Regions from separate parts of the Dehalobacter sp. DCM genome, predicted to be linked through region 2. Evidence: riboswitches for the same ligand, from Rfam matches in the RefSeq annotation. Region 2 holds a riboswitch; the other holds the start of a gene.
The links. A riboswitch is a leader RNA that binds a small molecule or an ion and turns the genes downstream of it on or off. The one in region 2 is predicted to bind cobalamin.

Region 1: linked by a shared signal. The riboswitch ahead of cbiD (cobalt-precorrin-5B (C(1))-methyltransferase CbiD) and the one ahead of LPY66_RS06580 (precorrin-6A/cobalt-precorrin-6A reductase) in region 2 are both predicted to bind cobalamin.

Annotation. Positions count from the first base shown of each region.
Region 1 covers NZ_CP092282.1:1,043,229-1,057,975, forward strand. Annotated here, with positions in the region: gene galE (UDP-glucose 4-epimerase GalE) at 1-246, shown strand, start outside; gene LPY66_RS05085 (TIGR01212 family radical SAM protein) at 294-1,208, shown strand; gene eam (glutamate 2,3-aminomutase) at 1,275-2,540, opposite strand; gene LPY66_RS05095 (GntR family transcriptional regulator) at 2,892-3,518, shown strand; gene LPY66_RS05100 (sensor histidine kinase) at 3,557-4,942, shown strand; gene acpS (holo-ACP synthase) at 4,988-5,344, shown strand; gene LPY66_RS05110 (NAD(P)H-hydrate dehydratase) at 5,428-6,999, shown strand; gene alr (alanine racemase) at 7,030-8,151, shown strand; cobalamin riboswitch at 8,253-8,442, shown strand; gene cbiD (cobalt-precorrin-5B (C(1))-methyltransferase CbiD) at 8,788-9,933, shown strand; gene cobI (precorrin-2 C(20)-methyltransferase) at 9,930-10,631, shown strand; gene cobM (precorrin-4 C(11)-methyltransferase) at 10,628-11,392, shown strand; gene LPY66_RS05135 (cobalt-precorrin 5A hydrolase) at 11,408-12,466, shown strand; gene hemA (glutamyl-tRNA reductase) at 12,456-13,697, shown strand; gene cobJ (precorrin-3B C(17)-methyltransferase) at 13,707-14,435, shown strand; gene cobK (precorrin-6A reductase) at 14,432-14,747, shown strand, end outside.
Region 2 covers NZ_CP092282.1:1,381,627-1,388,571, reverse strand. Annotated here, with positions in the region: gene LPY66_RS06610 (hypothetical protein) at 1-490, shown strand, start outside; gene LPY66_RS06605 (DMT family transporter) at 501-1,577, opposite strand; gene LPY66_RS06600 (ATP-binding cassette domain-containing protein) at 1,558-2,415, opposite strand; gene cbiQ (cobalt ECF transporter T component CbiQ) at 2,415-3,206, opposite strand; gene LPY66_RS06590 (energy-coupling factor ABC transporter substrate-binding protein) at 3,224-3,550, opposite strand; gene LPY66_RS06585 (energy-coupling factor ABC transporter permease) at 3,547-4,299, opposite strand; gene LPY66_RS06580 (precorrin-6A/cobalt-precorrin-6A reductase) at 4,338-5,057, opposite strand; cobalamin riboswitch at 5,301-5,488, opposite strand; gene LPY66_RS06575 (energy-coupling factor ABC transporter permease) at 5,710-6,765, shown strand.

The DNA of each region.
Region 1 (14,747 bases), 330 kb from region 2:
TATAATCTCGGGAACGGGAAAGGTTTTTCTGTATTCGAGGTCGTAAAAAAAGCACGAGCCATAACAGGTCATGCTATCCCGGCCAGCATCGTAGCCAGGCGTCCCGGCGATCCCGCAGTCCTTGTGGCATCATCGGAAAAAGCAAGGACCTTGCTTGGATGGACGCCGCACTATCACGAATTAGATGAAATCATAGCTAGCGCCTGGAAGTGGCACAAAGCAAACCCGGGTGGATTTGGTAACTGATTGGACGTTGGCATTTTACCGATTCTTGGTTAATAAAGGAAGTCATTATGCATAAAAGGTATCATACCCTTAATGAACACTTACGCGAGGTTTTTGGTGAAAAGGTTATTAAAGTATCTCTTGATGCTGGATTGAGCTGTCCAAATCGGGATGGGACATTGGGCAGCGGTGGCTGCATCTTTTGCAGCGAAATGGGATCCGGTGATTTTGCAGGGCAAAGAGGTTTATCCATTAAGGAGCAGTTTGACCAAGTCCGGGCTAGGACAGTCAAAAAATGGCCCAGAGCAAAATATATTGCCTATTTTCAATCATTTTCTGCGACCTACGGTCCAGTGGACTATCTCGAAAAAATATACAGAGAAGCCCTGGCAGTTGAACATGTTGTTGGAATATCCGTATCGACAAGGCCGGACTGCCTGAATGAGGGAATTCTTAATGTACTGGAAAAATTGAACAGAGAAACATATCTATGGGTGGAGCTTGGACTGCAATCAGCACATGACCAGACTCTTGCCTGGATGAACCGGGGACATGACTTTCGATGTTTCCTGGAAGGGGTTCAAAAACTCAAGCAACGGAATATCCGCGTATGTGCCCATATGATTATGGGAATTCCAATAGAGACCAGAGAAGACATGCTGCAGACGGCTCTTACGCTTGCCAAGCTGCCTATTCAGGGTGTTAAAATTCATTCACTGCATGTTCTTCGCGGGACAAAACTTGCCGAATTGTACGTACAAGGAGGACTTAAGCTTTTGTCCATGGATGAATACATCCGTCTGGTTACAGATATCCTCGAGATTCTCCCCCCGGAAATGATCGTTCACCGGTTGATGGGGGATGGACCACTTAACGATGTCATTGCTCCCGAATGGACACGACGTAAATGGGAAGTTTTGAACGGGATCGATCAGGAAATGGAACGGCGCAACAGCCAGCAAGGGATTAACTGTATTCCCTAGTGTTATAACAAAAGCCGCGTATCCGAAAAACGGTTTGATGGGTTTATGATCCGCAACGAAAATTGCTTACGGTTCATCGTCGGTACAATGATTTTCATAGTACACAATTTTCCCTTCCCAAGTCTTTAATACAGCCCTATGTTCATCAAGGGACAACAGATACTGTGGAAGAAGCGGAGTTTTACCGCCGCCTTTTGGAGCATTTATGATATACGTCGGAACCGCAAGACCGGATGTAAACCCCCGGAGAGCTTCCATAACCGCAAGTCCTTGCTGAATGGAAGGGATAAAATGGCGGGTGCCTTTTACGTTTTTAGCATGGAAAATATAGTAGGGACGAACCCGGATCTTTAACAGCTCCTGGTTCAATTTTTTCATGACATGGGGGTCTGTATTGATTCCTTTTAAGAGCACGGCCTGATTGCCAAGAATAACACCGGCGGAAATCAGTTTGTCAGCCGCTAACTTTGCCGCAGGAGTCACTTCCTTGGGATGGTTGAATTGTGTATTCAAATAAATAGGTGGATACTTGGCTAGAATCTTGATCAGATTATCGGTAATGCGCATGGGTAACGTTACCGGTACCCGGGTACCTATACGCTTAATTTCGACATGAGGGATGGCGTGTAGTTCCGAAAGGAGCCAATCCAGTACATCATCACTTAATAGGAGTGCGTCTCCCCCGGTTACCAGGACATCCCTGATCTCGGGATTCATACGAATATAATTGAGGGCTTCTACAAGTTCCTGGGTTGATTTATGTTCATCTGTTTCTCCAATATTTCGGCGGCGCTGGCAATGACGACAGTACATCCCGCACATATTGGTCACGTTAATAATCAATCGATCAGGATAACGTCGGGTAATGCAGGCGGCAGGTGAATTCAAAACTTCACCCATAGGATCTGTCTCGCCATACTTATCCTGCAGTTCGTCTATGCTTGGTAACCCTTGCATGGCAATAGGGTCACGCGGGTTGCTAAAATCCATTAGGCTTAAGTAATAGGGGGAAATTGCCCAACGGTAAACACGACCAACTTGGGTAATCTCCATAATTTTCTCTTTAGTCATTGGGAAAATAGCGCTTAGAATGCTGGCGTCAGTAATTCTATGGGCCATCTGCCAGCGCCAATCATTCCAATCTTCCAGAGAGGCATTAAAGAAATGGCAAATTCTGTCTCTTTGAGAATGGTACAACTCCGATATATTAAATCCAGTAGGAATGATGGCAGCCTTTTTAAGATAGGGTTGGGCATGATGTCTTAGCTCAGCGGCTCGTTTCAAAGCAAATGAACGGGATTCATGATCATTTCGATATAAAGCAATCGCCATAATATCCCCTCCTCATCAATCAGGAATTCCAACACCGTATAAAGAAAAAAGCAGATATAAGTAAAATATTTACTGCCAACCAATCATAACATTTAAAGTTGTCAGATGCAAGGGGGAAATAATTGCATAATTTGCGCATTTTAATAGAAATAGTGTGAATGATTACGAATAATCCGGCTAAAATCGTGTAAATCATCTTAGATGACAGTATTTAACCGGCAAATAGGTTATCTGTGTCAAAAGTAGGGTATAATGCCTAAAAAACCATTGTCATCCCTATTCCCCTGGGGTAGAATTGTAACAACAGGAAAAGTAAAGATTTATTACGTACGCGAAAGTAAGGGGTTTAAATTGGAACAGGCAAGGTATCAGGAAATCGCCTATGAAATTGCACATGCTGTCGTTCTTGGGGAGTATCATGAGGGCGATAAGATTCATGGAAGATCGACGTTAGCCGGAAGATTCAATGTTTCTCCTGAAACCATCCGCAGAGCCATAGCAATCCTGCAAAGCGAAGGTGTCGTTGAGGTCAAACAGGGCAGCGGTATCGTTGTGGTTTCACGTACGGAAGCTGAAAAATTTCTAAAATCCTTTGACCAAAAAAATGAGATCCAAGCATTTATGGATGAGTTAAAAAGTTTGATGGATAAACGAAAAGAAATTGATAAACAGATTGACACCCTTTTACAAAAGGTTTCTACGTATGCCGATCGATTTATTACGCGCTGGAATGATGTTCAGGAAATAGAGATTCCGCAGGATTCAGCAGCGGTAGGTTCAACATTGACCGAGCTAAAGGTAAGAGAAAAGACTGGCGCAACGGTTGTCGGTGTCGTTCGTAACGGTGTCGAGAACTTTTCGCCCGGTGCGGACTTCCTTTTAGACGCAGGTGATATTTTACTTCTCGTTCTAAATTCAGAGGAAGGAAGAAAGAAAATCCAGACCTTACTTAAAAAGGGCGTGAAGAAACGATTATGACAGAAAACGTTTTGAAAACAAGTAAAGCCAAAGTAAAGATGATTACCATTTGGAATAGGAATAAAGATACTGTACTCTTGCTGGTTTTTATTTTAGAAATAATACTCGGTATTTATCTGGAAAATGCTTACCTTCTTGCTGCCTTTATGATCTTGGATGCCTGTTATTACTACTGGGAAAAAAAGAGAATGGAGAAAAAAGCAGCACCCCAAAATACGATGCAGCGTGAAGCATTGAGCGTGAAAATAGCACATGAGACACTGCCTTATATGCGCGGTGGGTTAAATGAACAAAACGCAGCAGAAATCGCAAGGATCATACAGGATATTTCACAGGTCGCGGCCGTCTCGATCACTGACTGTGAAAAACAGCTGGCGTATCTTGGGGCCGGCTGTGAGATGCACCATCCTGGGGATAAAATCCTGACTGAAGCCACACGGGAAGTCATACGGACGGCTAAGTATAAAATAGTAGAGACACAAGCCGGATTAAACTGCCCCATGTTCGGGAGTTGTGATTGCCCGTTAGCAGCAGCAATCATTGTCCCTTTGGTTTGCCGCGGCAATGTTGTCGGGACGTTTAAACTCTATGAGACAAAAGGTGGAGCAATATCGCCGGATATCGCTCGCTTAGCCATTGGAATGGGTCAGATCTTAAGCCTCCAGGTGGAAATCGCCGAGTTGGACCATCAGGCGAATTTGGCCATGGAAGCTCGTCTCGATGCCCTGCAGGCACAGATTAATCCGCATTTCTTTTTTAATGTGCTTAATACGATTATTGCCACCAGTCGGACGAATCCCAATCGTGCCCGGAGGCTGCTGATCCATCTGGCAGAATTCTTCCGGAAGGCATTAAAGTCCAGGGGTACTCAAATCTCGCTGTTGGAAGAAATGGAGTTCGTAAATAATTATTTTGTCTTGGAAAAAGCGCGTTTTGGGAAAAAACTGAAAATAAAGCATGAGATTCCGAGGGATCTTATGAACGCAGAAGTCCCCCGATTAAGCATCCAACCGTTAGTGGAAAATGCGGTGAAACATGGTATTACCCCCATGCTTACACCGAATGGTATCGTAACCATCAACGTAACAAAAATGGAAAAGGACGATGGAAACTCCGAACTGATGGTGAAAGTGATAGATAATGGTATGGGTATCGAAGAAGAACGATTAAAAGATGTTCTTCTACCCGGTGTCGGTTCCGGCAACGGCGTAGGACTTGCCAATGTTCATGCCCGGCTCAAGGGAATGTACGGCGAAGAATACGGTTTAACGTTTGAAAGTAAACTTGGAGAAGGTACGACCGTAACCATGCGGCTTCCCTATTCGGAAATCATCAAGCCGGATAGTCCTGTCAACAGGTCCGATGACATCATGACGCTGACGGATAATAATATGGCATTAATGGATAATGATGCGAATGGATAGAAAAGTTGCCTTCATTAGGAATAATGTTTAGAAATGAGGATCAGCGTGTATCCTGGAATTGATATAATTGAAATTTCACGGTTTGAGCAAGCATACAGACGACACCCCAGATTAGCCGCTCGTCTATTTACGGAAAAAGAACTGGCTCTGCTCGAGAATAAAAACATCGCTTCTTTAGCGGCTCGATTTGCCGGTAAAGAAGCGGTTTTAAAGGCTTTGGGGATTGGACTTAGCGGTGTTTCCTGGCATGATATTGAAATATTCCAGAACACAACAGGAGAACCCTATGTTGTACTTAGTGACAGAGCGTGTATCATAGCCCGAGCAAGAGGGGCCGGCATAGTGCGTCTCAGCCTTTCTCATACCAAGGAGATGGCAATTGCGTCGGCCATTTTGGTATAAACGCTTTTTTCATTTGACGCAGTACGCTATAATAATAAAAGTATATTCAATAAGAAATATAATTTTCCGAGGAGGGCTATAAGATGCGTATTGTAAGTGCCGGACAAATGCGCAATATTGATTCCCATGCCATTAATGACTTCGGCATCCCGGGATCAATTCTCATGGAAAATGCTGCTCTGGCTGTGGTTCGGGAAATAAAATCCCTTCTGGAAGTTGGCGGAAAATGTCTGCGCGGACAAAAGGCCGTCATACTTGTCGGTAAAGGAAACAACGGCGGTGACGGTCTGGCTGTCGCCAGGCACCTCCGCATTTTAGGGATGGAAGTAACTGTTTTTCTCTTTGCTGTCCCCACCGAACTGCAAGGGGATGCCAGGTTAAACTATGATTTATATCAAAAAATGGGTGAAAAGATTATCCCGGTTGATGATGAAAAACAGCTTCGTTTGTTCAAACTGGCACTGATGCAATCGAATGTGGCTGTTGACGCACTCTATGGCACCGGTTTTAAAGGGGCTATTCCTGAATTTATCCAGGGTTTCATTGAAGATTTGAATAAAACAGATCTTCCTGTTGTTTGCATTGATATCCCCAGCGGGTTAGAAACGGATACCGGAAAAGTACATAATATTGCGGTAAAAGGGGATGTCACTGTTACGTTTGGGCTGCCAAAGCTGGGGCATTTTCTGGGAGAAGGCCTGATTTATACAGGAAGGCTGGTGACGGATCCGATTTCTATACCGGAAATTGTCATCAGCGAGGAAAAAATATTTGCCTACCTTTTAACGGATGAAGTTATCAAACCGCTCATCCCGATTCGGCATCCATTAGGGCACAAAGGGACACATGGCAAGGGGATATTGATCGGCGGATCATTGGGGATGAGCGGCGCCGTCATGTTAGCCGGGCGTTCTGCTCTACGCTGCGGTATCGGACTGCTTCAGATCGTAACACCGGAAGCAATCGCGGAAACAGTTGATCTGGGTGTAATCGAAGCAACCGTTTGGCCGGCGCCGGACTATGAAATGCTCTCAGCCAATGCCTGGCTAAATATCAAAGAGCGGCTGACGGATGCAGATGCTTGTGCTGTTGGACCGGGACTTAAGCAAACGGAGTCATTTCTTGCAGTTATAAAAAATATACTTGTAGAGACAAATATTCCAGTCATACTCGATGCCGATGCGTTAAACCTGATGGCGAAGGAACCGGAACTCTTAAGTGCCAGGAAAGGTAAGGGCAATCTCATTTTAACGCCGCATCCGGGTGAAATGGCACGCTTATGCGGTATGACACCAGCGGAAGTACAGGACGACCGCCTTAAGATTGCGATGGCTAAAGCTGTTGAGTGGGGAGCTATCATCGTTCTTAAGGGGGCGGGTACCATTGTGGCATCACCTGACGGGAGAGTATTCCTTAATATGACCGGGAATACTGGCTTGGGTACAGGCGGTACCGGGGATGTCCTGACTGGCAGTATCCTATCCTGGACTGCCCAAGGCGTGCCGCCACTTGGTGCAGCGTGTATGGGAGTATACCTTCATGGTAAAGCAGCGGATTCCTTGAAAGAGCAATATGGGTTATCTGGCTATACCGCATCGGAAGTAACGGAGTATTTGCCCAAGGTTCGCAGAGAAATTGAAGAGCAAAAAAATTAATATATGGACAGAACACATGAGGAGAATAAAATGGAATTTTTTCGTCCGGTTTGGGCAGAAATTGATTTAGGCGCATTGAAACGAAATTTCAGAAGGGTAAAAAGTTTCACCAAAAGTGATGTGATGCCCATTGTCAAGGCAGATGCCTACGGACACGGTGCCATAGCGGTAGTCCGCGCTTTAAGAGAAGAAGGGGTAACTCGTTTTGGCGTTGCGATATTAGATGAAGCACTGGAATTGCGGAAGGAATTTCCGGATATTGCCATCATGGTCATCGGACCGACGCTCCCGGAGTATTCGGAGATCATGGTCAGAGATGATATTATCCCGGAGGTATTTCAACTGCGCCAGGCTGAGGCCCTATCGGCTGCGGCCGAGAAGTTGCATAAAACAGCCAGGCTGCATATCAAAGTGGATACAGGGATGGGCAGGATCGGGTTTCGGGATAATGCGTTTGAAGCGATTCAAAAGATTGCCGGGCTTCCCGGTCTTTTTTTGGAAGGAATCTATACGCATCTCGCTACTGCTGATGGCACCGATCTGACCTATGTCTCCAAACAGCTAACGCTATTTAATACCCTTCGTGATCAGTTACGTGCTGCCGGAATTACTATTCCGATCCGCCATGCGGCTAATTCTGCAGCGATCATCCAAGTGCCTGAAAGTCATTTTGAACTTTGCCGTCCGGGGATTATTTTATATGGACTTTTGCCGATGACGCATACCGGCCAGGAAGCAGGATTTGAACCGGTACTTTCATTGAAGACGCGTATATCTCAATTGAAAACAATCCGCAAAGGGGAGAGTGTCGGATATGGCAGGACCTTTGTTGCGGAACGTCCGACGCAAGTGGCGACGCTCCCGATCGGCTATGCTGACGGTTGGCGGCGGTCATTGTCCAATAACGGTGAGGTCCTGATCAAAGGGAAACGGGCGGCGATCATCGGCAGGATCTGTATGGACCAAACGATGGTGGATGTGACCGATATTCGCGGGGTAGACGAAGGGGACGAAGCGATCTTAATCGGCGATTGCGGGGAAGATCGAATTACAGCCGATGAAATTGCGGGCCGTTGCGGGACTATCAGTTATGAGATCACCTGCGGCTTGACCAAAAGAGTGCCGCGAGTGATAGTAGACAATGATATTTAGAGAATAATATTGTCGAAAATAATAGTTGATTCCATTATAAAAGGGCGCTATAATGAGTCTGGATTATATCCAAAAACGATTGAATCCAACTTAATGGATAATTGAATACGTGTAGAACAGGTGTTGAATGATGCAGGCAGCATCATTTAGTGAAAAGGAAAGTCGGGTTAAAGCCCGCGCGGTCACGCCGCTGTAATAGAGGAGTTCTTCAGGAATGCCACTGGGAAACTGGGAAGGTCTGGAGAATGATGATACTGGAGCCAGAAGACCTGCCTGTTTGATCTCACCGTTATACTCTACGAGCGATAGAGAGGTGTGTGGTATTTCAAAAGGTATTTCCTTCGAATATAACCTCTCAACATAACGAGTTGAGAGATTTTTTTTCTGTTCACGGATGAACAACTGGGCCGAACAAAGATCATTCATAATTCGCAGTACCTTGTTTATTGCAAACTATCGGCTTAGTCCATATGGAGAGTTGGCGCTTCACTTATGTCACGGATGACAAGAAGAAATCCGGAATATCAATTTACGGCTTCCAATAAATCGGATATCTTCTGGAGATTTCGATATACTTCAAATAAAGTTAATTGAGCTTTACATAGAAATAAATTTAAACTAAGGAAATAAGTACTTATGGACCAGGCAGAACTTTATGTCCTCAAACAAAATAAAAAACTGCGCTGCGGCTTCACGACAGGATCCTGCGCGGCGGCAGCAGCCAAAGCCGGAACTGTGATGCTGCTGAGCGGCGAACTGTGTACGGAAATAGCCATTGCTACACCGAAAGGCATCGTCACCACGATGAAAGTACTGGAAATACAGCGGGATGATCATCAGGTGACCTGTGCCGTCAAAAAAAACAGCGGCGATGATCCGGATGTGACCGACGGGATCCTCATTTTCGCTACGGTTGCCAAAGCGCAAGAGCAGGCTATTCGCGTCGACGGCGGCACGGGAGTTGGCCGGGTCACAAAGCCCGGACTGGCCTGCCCAGTAGGAGAAGCAGCAATCAATCCGGTTCCCCGAAGTATGATCATCGCGGAAGCAGAGAAAGTCTGCAACGCGCTGGGCTATGAGGGTGGTCTCACTATTACGATTTCTGTTCCGGAAGGGGAAGCGGTTGCCAGGAAAACTTTCAATCCCCGTTTGGGTATCGTCGGCGGGATTTCGATTTTGGGGACTTCCGGCATGGTTGAACCCATGAGCGAGAAAGCGTTGATCGATACGGTTCGGCTTGAGATGAACCAGCAAAAGGAAAAGGGCTGCCGCCATCTGTTGGTGTGCCCGGGAAACTACGGGGAAACATTTGCCCGCGGGACATTAGGATTACAGAATACCTTGGTCCAGTGCAGTAACTATATTGGTGAAATGCTCGATTTTACCGTGGAATTGGGCTTTGACAGCCTGCTTTTGATCGGACATGCCGGAAAACTGGTTAAGCTGGCTGCCGGTATCATGAATACCCATTCTCGCTATGCGGACTGCCGGATGGAGGTTATCGCCGTTCATGCAGCCCTTCACGGTGCTTCGCGGGAGATCGTTCAGGAGATCATGCGTTGTCTGACAGCACCGGAAGCGGTTGCCGTTTTGGACCGCTATGGCCTCCGCAACGATGTATTCGCGTCGATTATGTTAAAAATCAATGACTATGTACATTACCGTCTGCAAAACAAAGTGAAAGCCGGTGTGATCTTGTACACTAACGAACAGGGCATCTTGGGCAAAACTCCGGAAGCAGATGAAATCATAAATAAGCTTAAAAGGATGGAAACAGCATGAACGCAGCATTATATGGAATAGGCGTTGGGCCTGGGGACTTTGAACTAATGACGCTGAAGGCGATACGGATCATCAAAGAAGCAGACCTGATTGCTGTTCCGCGTACCGATGAAAAAGAAATGACCGCCTGGAATATCGCTAAGCAGGCCGTTGATCTTTCCCAAAAAGAAATACTCGAACTCTATATGCCGATGACCCGGGATGCTCAAATACTGGCACAAAGCCATCAAAAAGCGGCTGAGCTCATCATGGACCAGCTCAAACAGAACAGGTCGGTGGCGTTTCTGACCCTCGGGGACCCGTCAATCTACTCGACATATATTTATTTGCACAACCGAGTACTGGATGCGGGTTATGATGCCCGGCTGATACCGGGAGTCCCCTCTTTCTGCGCAGTTGCCGCCCGGCTCAACACCCCCCTTTGCGAGGGAGCGCAGCCGCTGCACATTATTCCGGCATCCTATGAGGGATCCTTCGATTATCTGAGTTGGGGCGGGACCAAGGTCCTAATGAAATCCGGCAAAGAATTCAGCAACGTGAAGGAAGAATTGCTCAGCAGAGACCTGGTTGAGGATACCCAGATGGTAGAATGCTGCGGTATGCCCACGGAGAGAGTGTATCATGATATCCGAAATGCCAAGGGGAAAGCAAGCTATTTTTCGACGATCATTGTCAAAGAAAAGGAGATCACCAAATGATTTATTTTGTTGGAGCCGGTCCGGGAGCAGTTGATTTGATTACCGTGCGCGGCAGAACGCTCTTAGAACAGGCCGATGTTGTCATCTATGCCGGTTCATTGGTTAATCCGGAACATTTGAGCGTTACAAAAAAAGAATGTGTCATTTACGACAGTGCGAAAATGACGTTGGAAGACGTGATCGCAGTGATGGTTCCTGCCGAACGGGCTGGAAAAAAAGTGGTTCGCCTGCATACCGGTGATCCGAGCATTTACGGTGCGATCCGTGAACAAATGGATCTGCTCGATGAAGAAAAAATTCCTTACGAAGTGGTTCCCGGAGTCAGCTCTTTTTTCGGTGCAGCTGCCTCCCTAAAGAAAGAATATACCTTACCGGACATCAGTCAGACTGTGATCATCACCCGGATGGAAGGCAGAACTCCGGTACCACCGAAAGAAGATATTGCGCTATTGGCATCCCATCAGGCCACCATGGCGATTTTTCTCAGTACCGGGATGCTGGATAATTTAAGTGCTAAGCTGATCGCAGGCGGTTATACAGCTGACACACCGACGGCCATCGTCTATAAGGCCACATGGCCCGACGAGAAACATTTCCATTGTACGGTAGGGACCTTGGCCCAAACAGCCCGCGACAATCAGATCACCAAGACCGCGTTGATTCTCGTAGGATGGTTTTTGGGGGATGTCTACGACCGTTCCAAACTCTATGATCCGACATTTACCCATGAATTTCGGGAAGGTAACGATTCGCGATCTTGAAAATGAGGGTTGATCATGAAAATAGGCATCCTGGCCTTTACGGTCAACGGTGCGGATCTCGCACAGAAAATAAAAAAGGTGTTTGCATCCCAGGGTGATGAAGCCCGCTGTTATCTGCCGGAAAAACTTTGCGGACAAATCGGCGGCACGGAGCTGGCAGAGCCGATCCTGCCTGATTTAATAAGCTTCACGGGCAGACTGTTTACGGCGAATGAGGCCTTGGTATTTGTCGGGGCCTGTGGGATCGCAGTGCGGGCCATCGCCCCCTTCGTCCGGGATAAGACGGCCGATCCGGCAATTATATGCCTTGATGAAAAGGGAAAGTTTGTCATTCCGCTTTTGTCCGGTCATATTGGCGGTGCCAATAGGCTGGCCGACAGGATTGCTGAGTCGCTGCAGGCCGTCCCGGTGCTTACTACCGCTACAGATGTCAACAATCTCTTTGCCGTTGACGAATGGGCCGCAGTCCATGATGCCTGGATATCCGATATGAAAGCAGCGAAAGAAATCTCAGCGCGGCTGCTGGCAGCTAAGCCTGTGGGCTTTTACAGCGAACTGAAAATTGAAGGAAAATTGCCCCGACTAATCCAAAAGGATCGACCTGACCTTGATCTTGGCATTTGTGTTTCGCTGAATGCCAAGATACACCCATTTACACACACGTTGAATATTGTTCCGCGGACGGTATATCTCGGGATCGGCTGCCGGCGAGGTACGCCGCAGAAAGAGATCGGAGAGCTCGTATTGGAGCAGCTGGAAAAAAACAGGATCAGTCCCGAGGCGGTTGCAGGGATTGCCAGCATCGACCTTAAGGAAGATGAACAGGGTTTGCAGGACTTTGCTGCCCAAAATAGCCTGCCGCTGCATTTTTATACGAAAGACCAGCTTCTTACCGTACCGGGTAACTATACAGAGTCAGAATTTGTCAGCACGATTACCGGTGTCGGTAATGTTTGTGAACGGGCTGCCGTACTGGCAAGCGCCGGTGGGAGCCTGATCAGTCCGAAAGTATCCGCTCATGGGGTGACCGTTGCTCTGGCCCAGAAGGAATGGAGGGTTAGCTTTGAATATTAGAATGATCGGCATCGATCATGAAAAAGCGTCCTTAAAGGAACGTGAACTGTTTGCCTTTACGCCGACTCAAAGCAGACAAGCGATGGAGGCTGTTGTCAAAAGGGACGGTATGGAAGGGGCCGTGATTATTTCCACCTGTAACCGTACGGAGCTATGGCTCAGCGAAAAAGAGGGTTACATGGTTGATTTGGCCCAAGTTCTATGTGACCTGAAAAACTTGGAGAAGACAGAACGGGAAAACTATGAGCACCTCTTTGTCCTTCGCCGTTCCCAAGAAGCGTATGTTCACCTTTTTCAGACGGCCTGCGGACTCAAGTCCCAAATTTGGGGCGAAAGCCAGATTTTGTCCCAAATCAAAAACGCCATCGAGGAAGCCAGAGAAGCCAACACAGCGGACCTTTATTTGGAAAAGCTGTTCCAGATGGCAGTGACCTCTGCCAAGAAAGTTAAAACAGAGATTAAGCTGACCGCAACCGATGTGTCGGTGGCGACCAAAGCGCTGGAGAGAATTCAGGAAGTTGTGCCCTCTCTGGTGAATAAACGCTGTCTGGTCATCGGCAACGGCGAGATGGGAAAGATCGTCGCCAGCCAGTTAGCATTGTGCGGCGCAGAGGTTTATATTACCTTAAGACAGCATAATCATAAGACATATGTCTTACCGAAGCGTTGCAAGGGTGTAGATTATGAAGAACGTTATGCTGAAATGGCGGAAATGGATATTGTGGTCAGTGTGACGTCCAGCCCGCATTATACCGTGAAAGCGGAGGCCTTGGCTGAAGTCCTGGCCCCCGGGTATGGAACAAAAGTTTTTTGTGACCTGGCCGTGCCGCGGGATATTGAACCTACGGTGCGTGAAATAGATAATATCATTTTACTGGATATGGACAGTCTGGGACTGGCGAAGGCAGAGCTTCGAAATAAGCGTTCTTTAGCTGCAGCAAATGCCATCATTGAGGAACATATCGCGAAGTTTATCGCCTCCTTTGAAATCCGGAACTATCTGCCCCTTTTGCAAAACATATCCAGTTCAGCTTCGGAAAAAATCTGCCGCAACTTGCAAAAAGATCTGGAGAATCTCGATTTAAGTGATCAGGAAAAGACGGCATTTGAAAACCGATTGGCCCAAGTCGCAGAAAAAGTAGTCAGCTCGGTACTGTATGGATTCAGAGACAGTATTGATCGCGATCTTTGGAATGAGTGTTTTACAAATTTAGAGAAAGTGATAAGGTAAAAAGAGACGATGAAAATATATGTGGTAGGCTTAGGACCGGGCGGTCCGGAACAAATGACCAACCGTGCGCTGGAGGCACTCCGGGAAAGTGACATCTTAGTTGGCTATACGTTCTATATCGATTTGATCAAGGATCAATTCCCCGGGAAAGAAATAATTGCCACCCCGATGAAAAGAGAAGTCGACCGCTGTCGGACAGCCATCGAAAAGGCTTTGGCGGGTGCGACAGTGGCAGTGGTTTCCAGCGGCGATGCCGGAGTGTATGGTATGGCAGGGATCGTACTGGAACTTGCCGAGCCTTATCCCATGCTGGAGGTTGAGGTCATTCCGGGAATTACCGCTGCCTGCAGCGGGGCCGCCGTTCTTGGAGCGCCTCTCATCCATGATTTTGCCGTGATTAGTCTCAGTGATTTATTAACGCCCTGGGAAAAGATCGAAGCCCGGTTGGCGGCGGCAGCCCAGGGGGATTTTGTTATTGTACTCTATAATCCGTCAAGCATGAAACGGCACGATTATTTGCAAAGAGCGTGTGATATTGTAATGCGTCATCAAAGCAATGGTGTACCGTCGGGTATTGTGCGCAGTATTGGCAGAGACGGCGAAAACTACGAGCTTGTCTCCAGTTTGACGGAATTACGAGAGAAAAAAGTGGATATGTTTACGACGGTCATTATTGGAAATTCGCAGACACGGATCATTCATAACAAACTGGTGACACCAAGGGGATATAAAAAATGATGAAAAAGCCGGTATTCTGGATCATTGCCGGGACAACTGAAGGAAGGGAATTGGTCGGTGCGCTGCGCCGCAGCAACGCCGAAGTCTATGTTTCAGTGGCCACCGATTATGGCCGGGAATTGATTCAGGCTGGCAGGAATATTCACATTCAGGCCCGGCGTTTGAGCCCGGAGGAAATGAAGGCTTTCATCGGGGAGGTTAAGCCGGACTGCGTGATCGATACTACGCACCCTTATGCCCGGGTCGTAACGGATAATATCCGGGAAGCGTGCCTTGAGACATCAACAGACTATATCCGGCTGCAAAGAGCAG
Region 2 (6,945 bases):
GTGGGAAAGCAACATGCAGCGCTCTCTTATTGCTGGCCGCGGCTTACAGGATTTACTGGATATCAGCGAAAATATCATCGACAGTCACATTGCTGTCGTTGATTCGGGATTTAATCTTCTAGCGTATACGCAGCATACGGAGTGTGAAGCCCCCCTGATTCTTGGTCTGCTGACTCAAAATCCCCGTGCCAATCACAAGCTGCGTTATCTTAACCTATCCTGGGAATCATGGAGTCAAATGCCAATAATTATTATTGGGACAATACAAGATAACCGCAATTATATCCATGCTTTGAAAGTGCTGAACAACATCGCCGGCAATCCGGTATTGGTCGTCCTGACATGTCATTGCCGGCAATTAACTAAAGGGCAATATGACAAATTTTCAATACTTCTCGCGAAACTATCCTGTTCCATAAACACGCTGGGAACGCCCTCAACTCCTTCTTTCCAATTGGTTACATACAGTCACGGTAATGTAGAAAACTGATTGTTGTCATCTAGTGACTATGCCGGTGATGAATGTTTGGCGTGTGCCCATGCCAATGTTCTGTCTCTTCGTGTTGGTGGACATGCGAATGATAGTTTTTTTCCAATTTCGTATCACCCTGATGACTGTGGGTATGATGCCCATCACTATGGCAATGCCGGTGTTCATGTTCGGTATAGTGATGTCTGTGCCAATGAACATGGTCTTCTTTTAATAACAAAATGGCACCCAGTATCATCACAGGCATTGCGACAATAAACTGTATTTCCGGAACCTCTCTATATAAGGCGATGGATAAAACAGCTCCCAAGAAAGGCGCAATGCCATATAAGGCGCTTGTCCGGGCTGAGCCCAGTTCTCGCATGCCTTGAATAAAGAAAACGATACTGCAGCCATAGCTTAGACACCCCAAGAACATTGCCATTACCGCATAGGACAAATGCGGAAATGGCTGTCCGATAATTTGCGCCAGGAGCAGAGAGAATATTCCTGCACACGAACCTTTGATGGCAACAATCATATATGGATCTTTAGCTGAGATATTCCGTGTAAAATTGTTATCCGCGCCCCACAAGCCGCAAGCGGCGAGTACCCCGACGGCACTAAGGGAGAAACCCCATTGCCCGGAAGTATTCCAGGACAGCGCGATGCTGGCAACGGCAATTAATAGAACTGCCCCCCAAATACGCTTCCCGATGTGTTCTTTAAACACAATCCCGGCAATAATGGTTGTCGCCACGCCTTCAAAATTTAACAAAAGGGCAGCTGTCGAAGCAGGTGCCTGTTTCAGTGAAACCATCAAGACAATGGGAGCGGCTATTCCGCCGGATGAGATGGCCCCGATCAACCATGGCCAATCCTGTTTAACAATTTTTGCTTCACGGCAACTGCCTTGATCAGCCTTAAACAAAACGCGCCAAAGCAACATCCCCATACCGCTGCCTATGTACAAGAATCCGGCCAGCGGTACAGGGGCAATATCCCCTAACAGCAGCTTTGCCAAAGGGACACTGGCCCCGAACAAAGCGGCGGCTGCGATAATCTGCAAAATAGGAAACCAAAACAATCTATTTTGTTGATTTTTCATTCTTCCAATCATTTAATGCCTTCCGCGCCTCAGATATGGTCATCGCCGATTCTGTCAAAGCAAAATCATCTTTCGCCCTCAGTATTTCCATTAGATGCCCAATTCGCGGCAGCCTTAAGTTAACACTTCGAATCGTTTCCTTTTCTGAAAAGACTTCTTTCGGCGTCCCTTCCAGAATGACTTTTCCTCGATCCAGGACATAAACAAAATCGCAGTAGAGCGGAACAATATCAATCTCATGGGTCGAGATAACAATGGAAAGCCCAAGTTCATTTTGGGTTTCCTTAAGAAGTTTCATGATCTCACTGACTCCCATCGGATCAAGCCCTGCTGTCGGTTCATCCAACACCAGTATATCCGGCTCCATAACAAGCACCCCGGCAATAGCCACCCTTTTTTTCTGACCGAAGCTGAGAGAATGGGTCGCTTTATTCTTCAGATGGGTTATTCCTGTTCGCTCCATCGCGATTTCCACTCTGCGGCGAATTTCCTTTTCCGGTAATTTCATATTAACGGCCCCAAAAGAAATATCTTGATAAACATTAGCGGAAAAAAGCTGGTTATCCGGATCCTGAAAAACAATACCAACCTTCCTGCGCAGTTCCTGCAGTCCTTTTTTTGTATAATCAAGCGGCGTCTCTCTGAAGAATACTTGCCCGGAGGACGGTTTCAAAATCCCGTTAAAGTTCAGAAACAACGTGGATTTTCCGGCGCCGTTACTTCCTAATACCGCGGTCGTTTCCCCTTTTCTGATGCCCAGAGTAACCTCATCCAAAGCGCTGGTCCCGTCGGCATACGTGTAAGATAACATTTGCGTTTCCAGTATGCAGTCCTTCATTAGAGCAAACCTCCCCAATACTGTCTGGCCAGCAATACCGCTGTAATCAAACCAACATTCATTATTATTGTTGCCAGGAAACGCCGCCAAGAGAAGGGCGCTATTTCTTCCAACACGGCGATTTTGCCGTCATATCCCCTGGCTTCCATCGCCGTATACATATCATCTGAACGTTTGTAGGCCCGGATAAAAAGCGTTGAGGCCAACATCCCTAACGAACGATACCCTGCTTTCAGGCTCGAATAACCCAAGCGGGAATTTTGAGCCGTATACATGGTCTCCGCAGTTTCCATCAGCACAAATATAAACCGGTAAATCAAGCTCATCATTTCCAGCATAAGCTGCGGACATTTCAGCTTGCGCAGTGCGGACAGCAGATCAACCATCGGCGTATTCAAAGACAAATAATACAAACAGGACACCGCTCCCAAAGCTTTGAAAAAAAGCTGTATCGCCGTCTCCATACCGGGTTTGGAGAATCCCAAATAAAAACCAAACACTGGAAAAGCCAGAATAAACTGATGCGGATCGTTTACAATTTGAAAAGCGATCATAAGGACACCCAGAATAAGGAAAGACATTGGTATGAGCATCAGTTTAAGAAAAAAAGGGAGGGGTATGCCTCCCTTTTTGACAGTCAACCAGCTCATAATCAATAATACGGTAACCGAAAGCAGGATAGAGTTTGCCCAAAGACAGACACATAACGTCAGCAAAGCAAGCGCCATTTTTTCCATGGGATTTGTTTTACTTAGTTTGGAAGCATAGGCATATTTATCGATATTGATCATCTTTTGATTTCCTTATATTAGTTTTTGTTTTTCTCTTCCCTTTTATAGCGTCCCTTCATATAGCCGAGTCCGTAAAAGAGTATACCGGAACCAAGTGCTGCTTGCAGAGAGAACAGTAAGCTTTCAATCTCTCCGCTGGGCGGCTCAAAAATAGAAGAAAACCACGGCGTGTATTCAGGATTAATTTCAGTAATCGCCGTTTCAGCTTGACCGTCTGCTCCGCCGAATTCAGCGTTTTTGTTCATAACCAGCGGAACAATGGCGAGCAAAATAACGATGGCAATCAGGACAAGATTGGTTGTCAGCCTGCTTTTATTATTCGGCATATTGTTGCTACTGCTCATCTTAAATCCCCCCCAGCAAATACTTTTAAGGAATGAAGTTCGTCGCTTTTCAGGTAAGTCTTGATCGCGTTAAAAATAATAACCGTTAATATGCCTTCACTGATGGCCAGAGGCACTTGGGTAAAGGCAAAAATCCCCATAAATTTGCCGGCTGAGACTGCAATACCCCCAGTTGCGGCAGGGAATGCCACCGCCAGCTGCAACGATGTGACAATGTAGGTAACCAAATCCCCCAAGGCCGCCGCCAGAAACACGCCCAGCCACTCCGGTCCTTTTAGTTTTTTCACCAGCAGAAAAACACCGTAGGCGATAAACGGACCGACAATCGCCATGGAAAAGGTATTGGCGCCAAGCGTCGTCAGCCCACCATGAGCTAGTAGAATCGACTGGAACAGAAGAACAATAATGCCAAGTACGCTCATAACGGCAGGGCCGAACAAGATAGCTCCCAAACCAGTTCCTGTAGGATGTGAACAACTCCCGGTAACGGAAGGTATTTTCAAAGAGGATAAGACAAAGACAAACGCACCGGCCATTGCCAGCAGCAACTTTAGTTTTGGAGACTCATTGGTTATTTTGCGCATGGCGTATAAGCCATACGCGACAAACGGGATGCACAGAACGCCCCAGGAGATACACCAGACCGGGGGAAGAAACCCTTCCATGATGTGCATGGCAAAAACATTTTGAGGCAATAAGATCAGCATCAGGGTGATGCTTGCGACCATTGTTATTCGTTTCGTATTCATTCGTGTCACCTTTCTTCTTGATCTAAACTAAAATCTTCTCATAAAATATTATTATCAAGCCATGTTATTACTTCATTGACACTCCTCATGGTCAAACCATAGTCCGTTTTGTTTTTTCGAATTACAATGATTTCCAGACCCGATTCTAACGCAGCCGAAATTTTCGTATCCGTCCCGCCGGCTTGACCGCTGTCCTTTGTCAACACGACGTCCGCTCCATAGAACTTAAAAAGCGCTTTGTTAATGTCTTTGGAAAAAGGACCTTGCATGGCGACGATGTCCCGGGGTTGAATACCTAAGTCCTGGCATTTCTGTACCAGTCGTCCTTCAGGGAGAACCCGGACAATAAAACGGGCCATGCCCGCAAAAGCGCTATGTACAATACTACCCAATTGGTGACTGCCGGTAGTAACAAAAACATTAACCTTTCGTCCTTTTTCCCGGTGTAATGCACCAACGCGCTCATTAAGACGATACAAAACTTCATCCCAATTATATGTCTGGAATATCAAGGAATTTTCTGGGATGTGGGTTTCAGGTCTTTCTAATCTGAGGTACGGAATATGGAATTGTTCACATAACTGTCTCAGTGAACAGAACTTATCACTCAAAGGATGGCTGACATCAAGAATAACTGAATCCGCCGGCAAACAGTCTTTAACCGTCCAAGCCGACTTCTTAATAAAATTGATCCCCCTGTTTTGGAGATGTTTACTTAATTCAAAAGCTGCCGATGTTTCTCCCAGAAGGACAATCATTTGAACCTCCTTAGCCTATAGATAAAACCGAGACAATGCCGCTCCTTGCCATCCGTGGCACCGCGGCAGTAATCCCTCCATGGATAGCGCCGCTCCTTGCCATCCGTGGCACCGCGGCAGTAATCCCTCCATGGATAGAAAAAAACCTCTACCATGAAAAGGTAAAGGATCTAACCTGTATCAGAAAGCGGTAAGAATTCCGAAAACATAAGGCATTCACCTCCCTAACATCCCGTAGGTAGTTACAGTACCCAGTATGAGCAGGTCTCCTGGCTTAAGATCTTTATCGAATCACGTCTTCCCAGGTTAATCCCAGTGACATTATGTGATTCGACTCCCTCGTACAGTGGCGGGAACCGCGTCAGCTCCAACTGACTTCCCTTTTCAATTCTTGCCCTCGGGCAGGAATAACTCATTACTGTATATTCAATTTGATATATTATAGCATGCTAGCTTAAAACTGTACAGTTTAATTCTAAGCTATTATTCTGCATTTTCGCTCATACCTTCATCCTTTATACCCTCATATTCTTACTGTTTCAAACAAGTCGTCGCCTTTAACGATCAGAATTTTATCCCCCCTACCAGGATTGTAAAAATATGCGAGCACACTATAATGATTTTGACAGCAGAATTAAGAGGAGTGATTATTATGCATATGGCTGACGCATTAATTTCACCGGTCGTTGGAGCGGTAATGTGGACTGCGACAGCAGGGGTTGCTGCCTATTCGATAAAGAAAGTCCAAGCTGAACTGGATGAAAAAAAGATCCCGATAATGGGGGCAATGGGCGCATTTGTTTTCGCTACACAGATGATTAATTTTTCGATCCCGGGTACAGGATCCAGCGGACACCTTGGGGGAGGACTTTTGCTTGCCATTTTGCTCGGCCCCTATGCCGGCTTTATCACGATGGCTGCCATTTTATTGATTCAGGCCTTATTTTTTGGTGACGGCGGGTTGTTAGCTTATGGCTGCAATGTATTTAATCTTGGTTTCTATACGTGTTTTCTTGCTTATCCACTGATTTACAAAACCATAACAAAGAAAGGAATCTCGCCCAAACGCATTCTTGCCGGTTCAATGATCGCAGCGATTGCGGGTCTTCAGCTGGGGGCTTTGAGTGTGGTATTTGAGACATTCTTGTCTGGAAAAACGGAACTTCCTTTCAATGCTTTTCTACTCATGATGCAGCCGATCCATCTGGCAATTGGCATTGTTGAAGGGCTTGTAACCGCTGCCGTAATTTCCTTCGTTTGGAAAGCCCGGCCTGACTTGTTGGAAAAATCGGCAGTAACTAATACTTCCGGTACCAAAGCAATTAAACGTGTTGTCATCGGCTTCTTGATCGCTGCCCTGGTGATCGGCGGCGGTGTTTCCTGGTTTGCATCTGCTAATCCCGACGGACTGGAATGGTCAATGGAGAAAACCGCAGGCGTCACGGAACTGGAAGCAACGGACGGGATTCATGGTTTTTTAGCCGGAATTCAAAGTAAAACGGCTTTTTTGCCGGATTATGGTTTTAAAACAACAAATACCGAAGCTCACACTGAACCGGCAGCAGAAACCGGAGATACTTGGCCTGCTGTAAGTGCTGGAACATCCGTTTCCGGTTTCGTTGGCGGCGCGCTTACACTCGCATTGCTTATAATGGTAGGATTTGTCCTGCATTTTTTAAAAAGACGGAAACCTAAAGCAGCTGCCTAGTACAACGTTCTCTAAATAACTGGACATTCAAACCCCATTAGCTCGGTCTGCGTACCACATTTCCGGCGTCAAGCGGAGTAGGATTGCGAAGCGCAACGGTCCATGGATGGACCTAAGTTAAAATTCGCCAAGGAGGGCATAAGAATTTTAACTTCCTCAATGTAAATTCACGGATGGCGC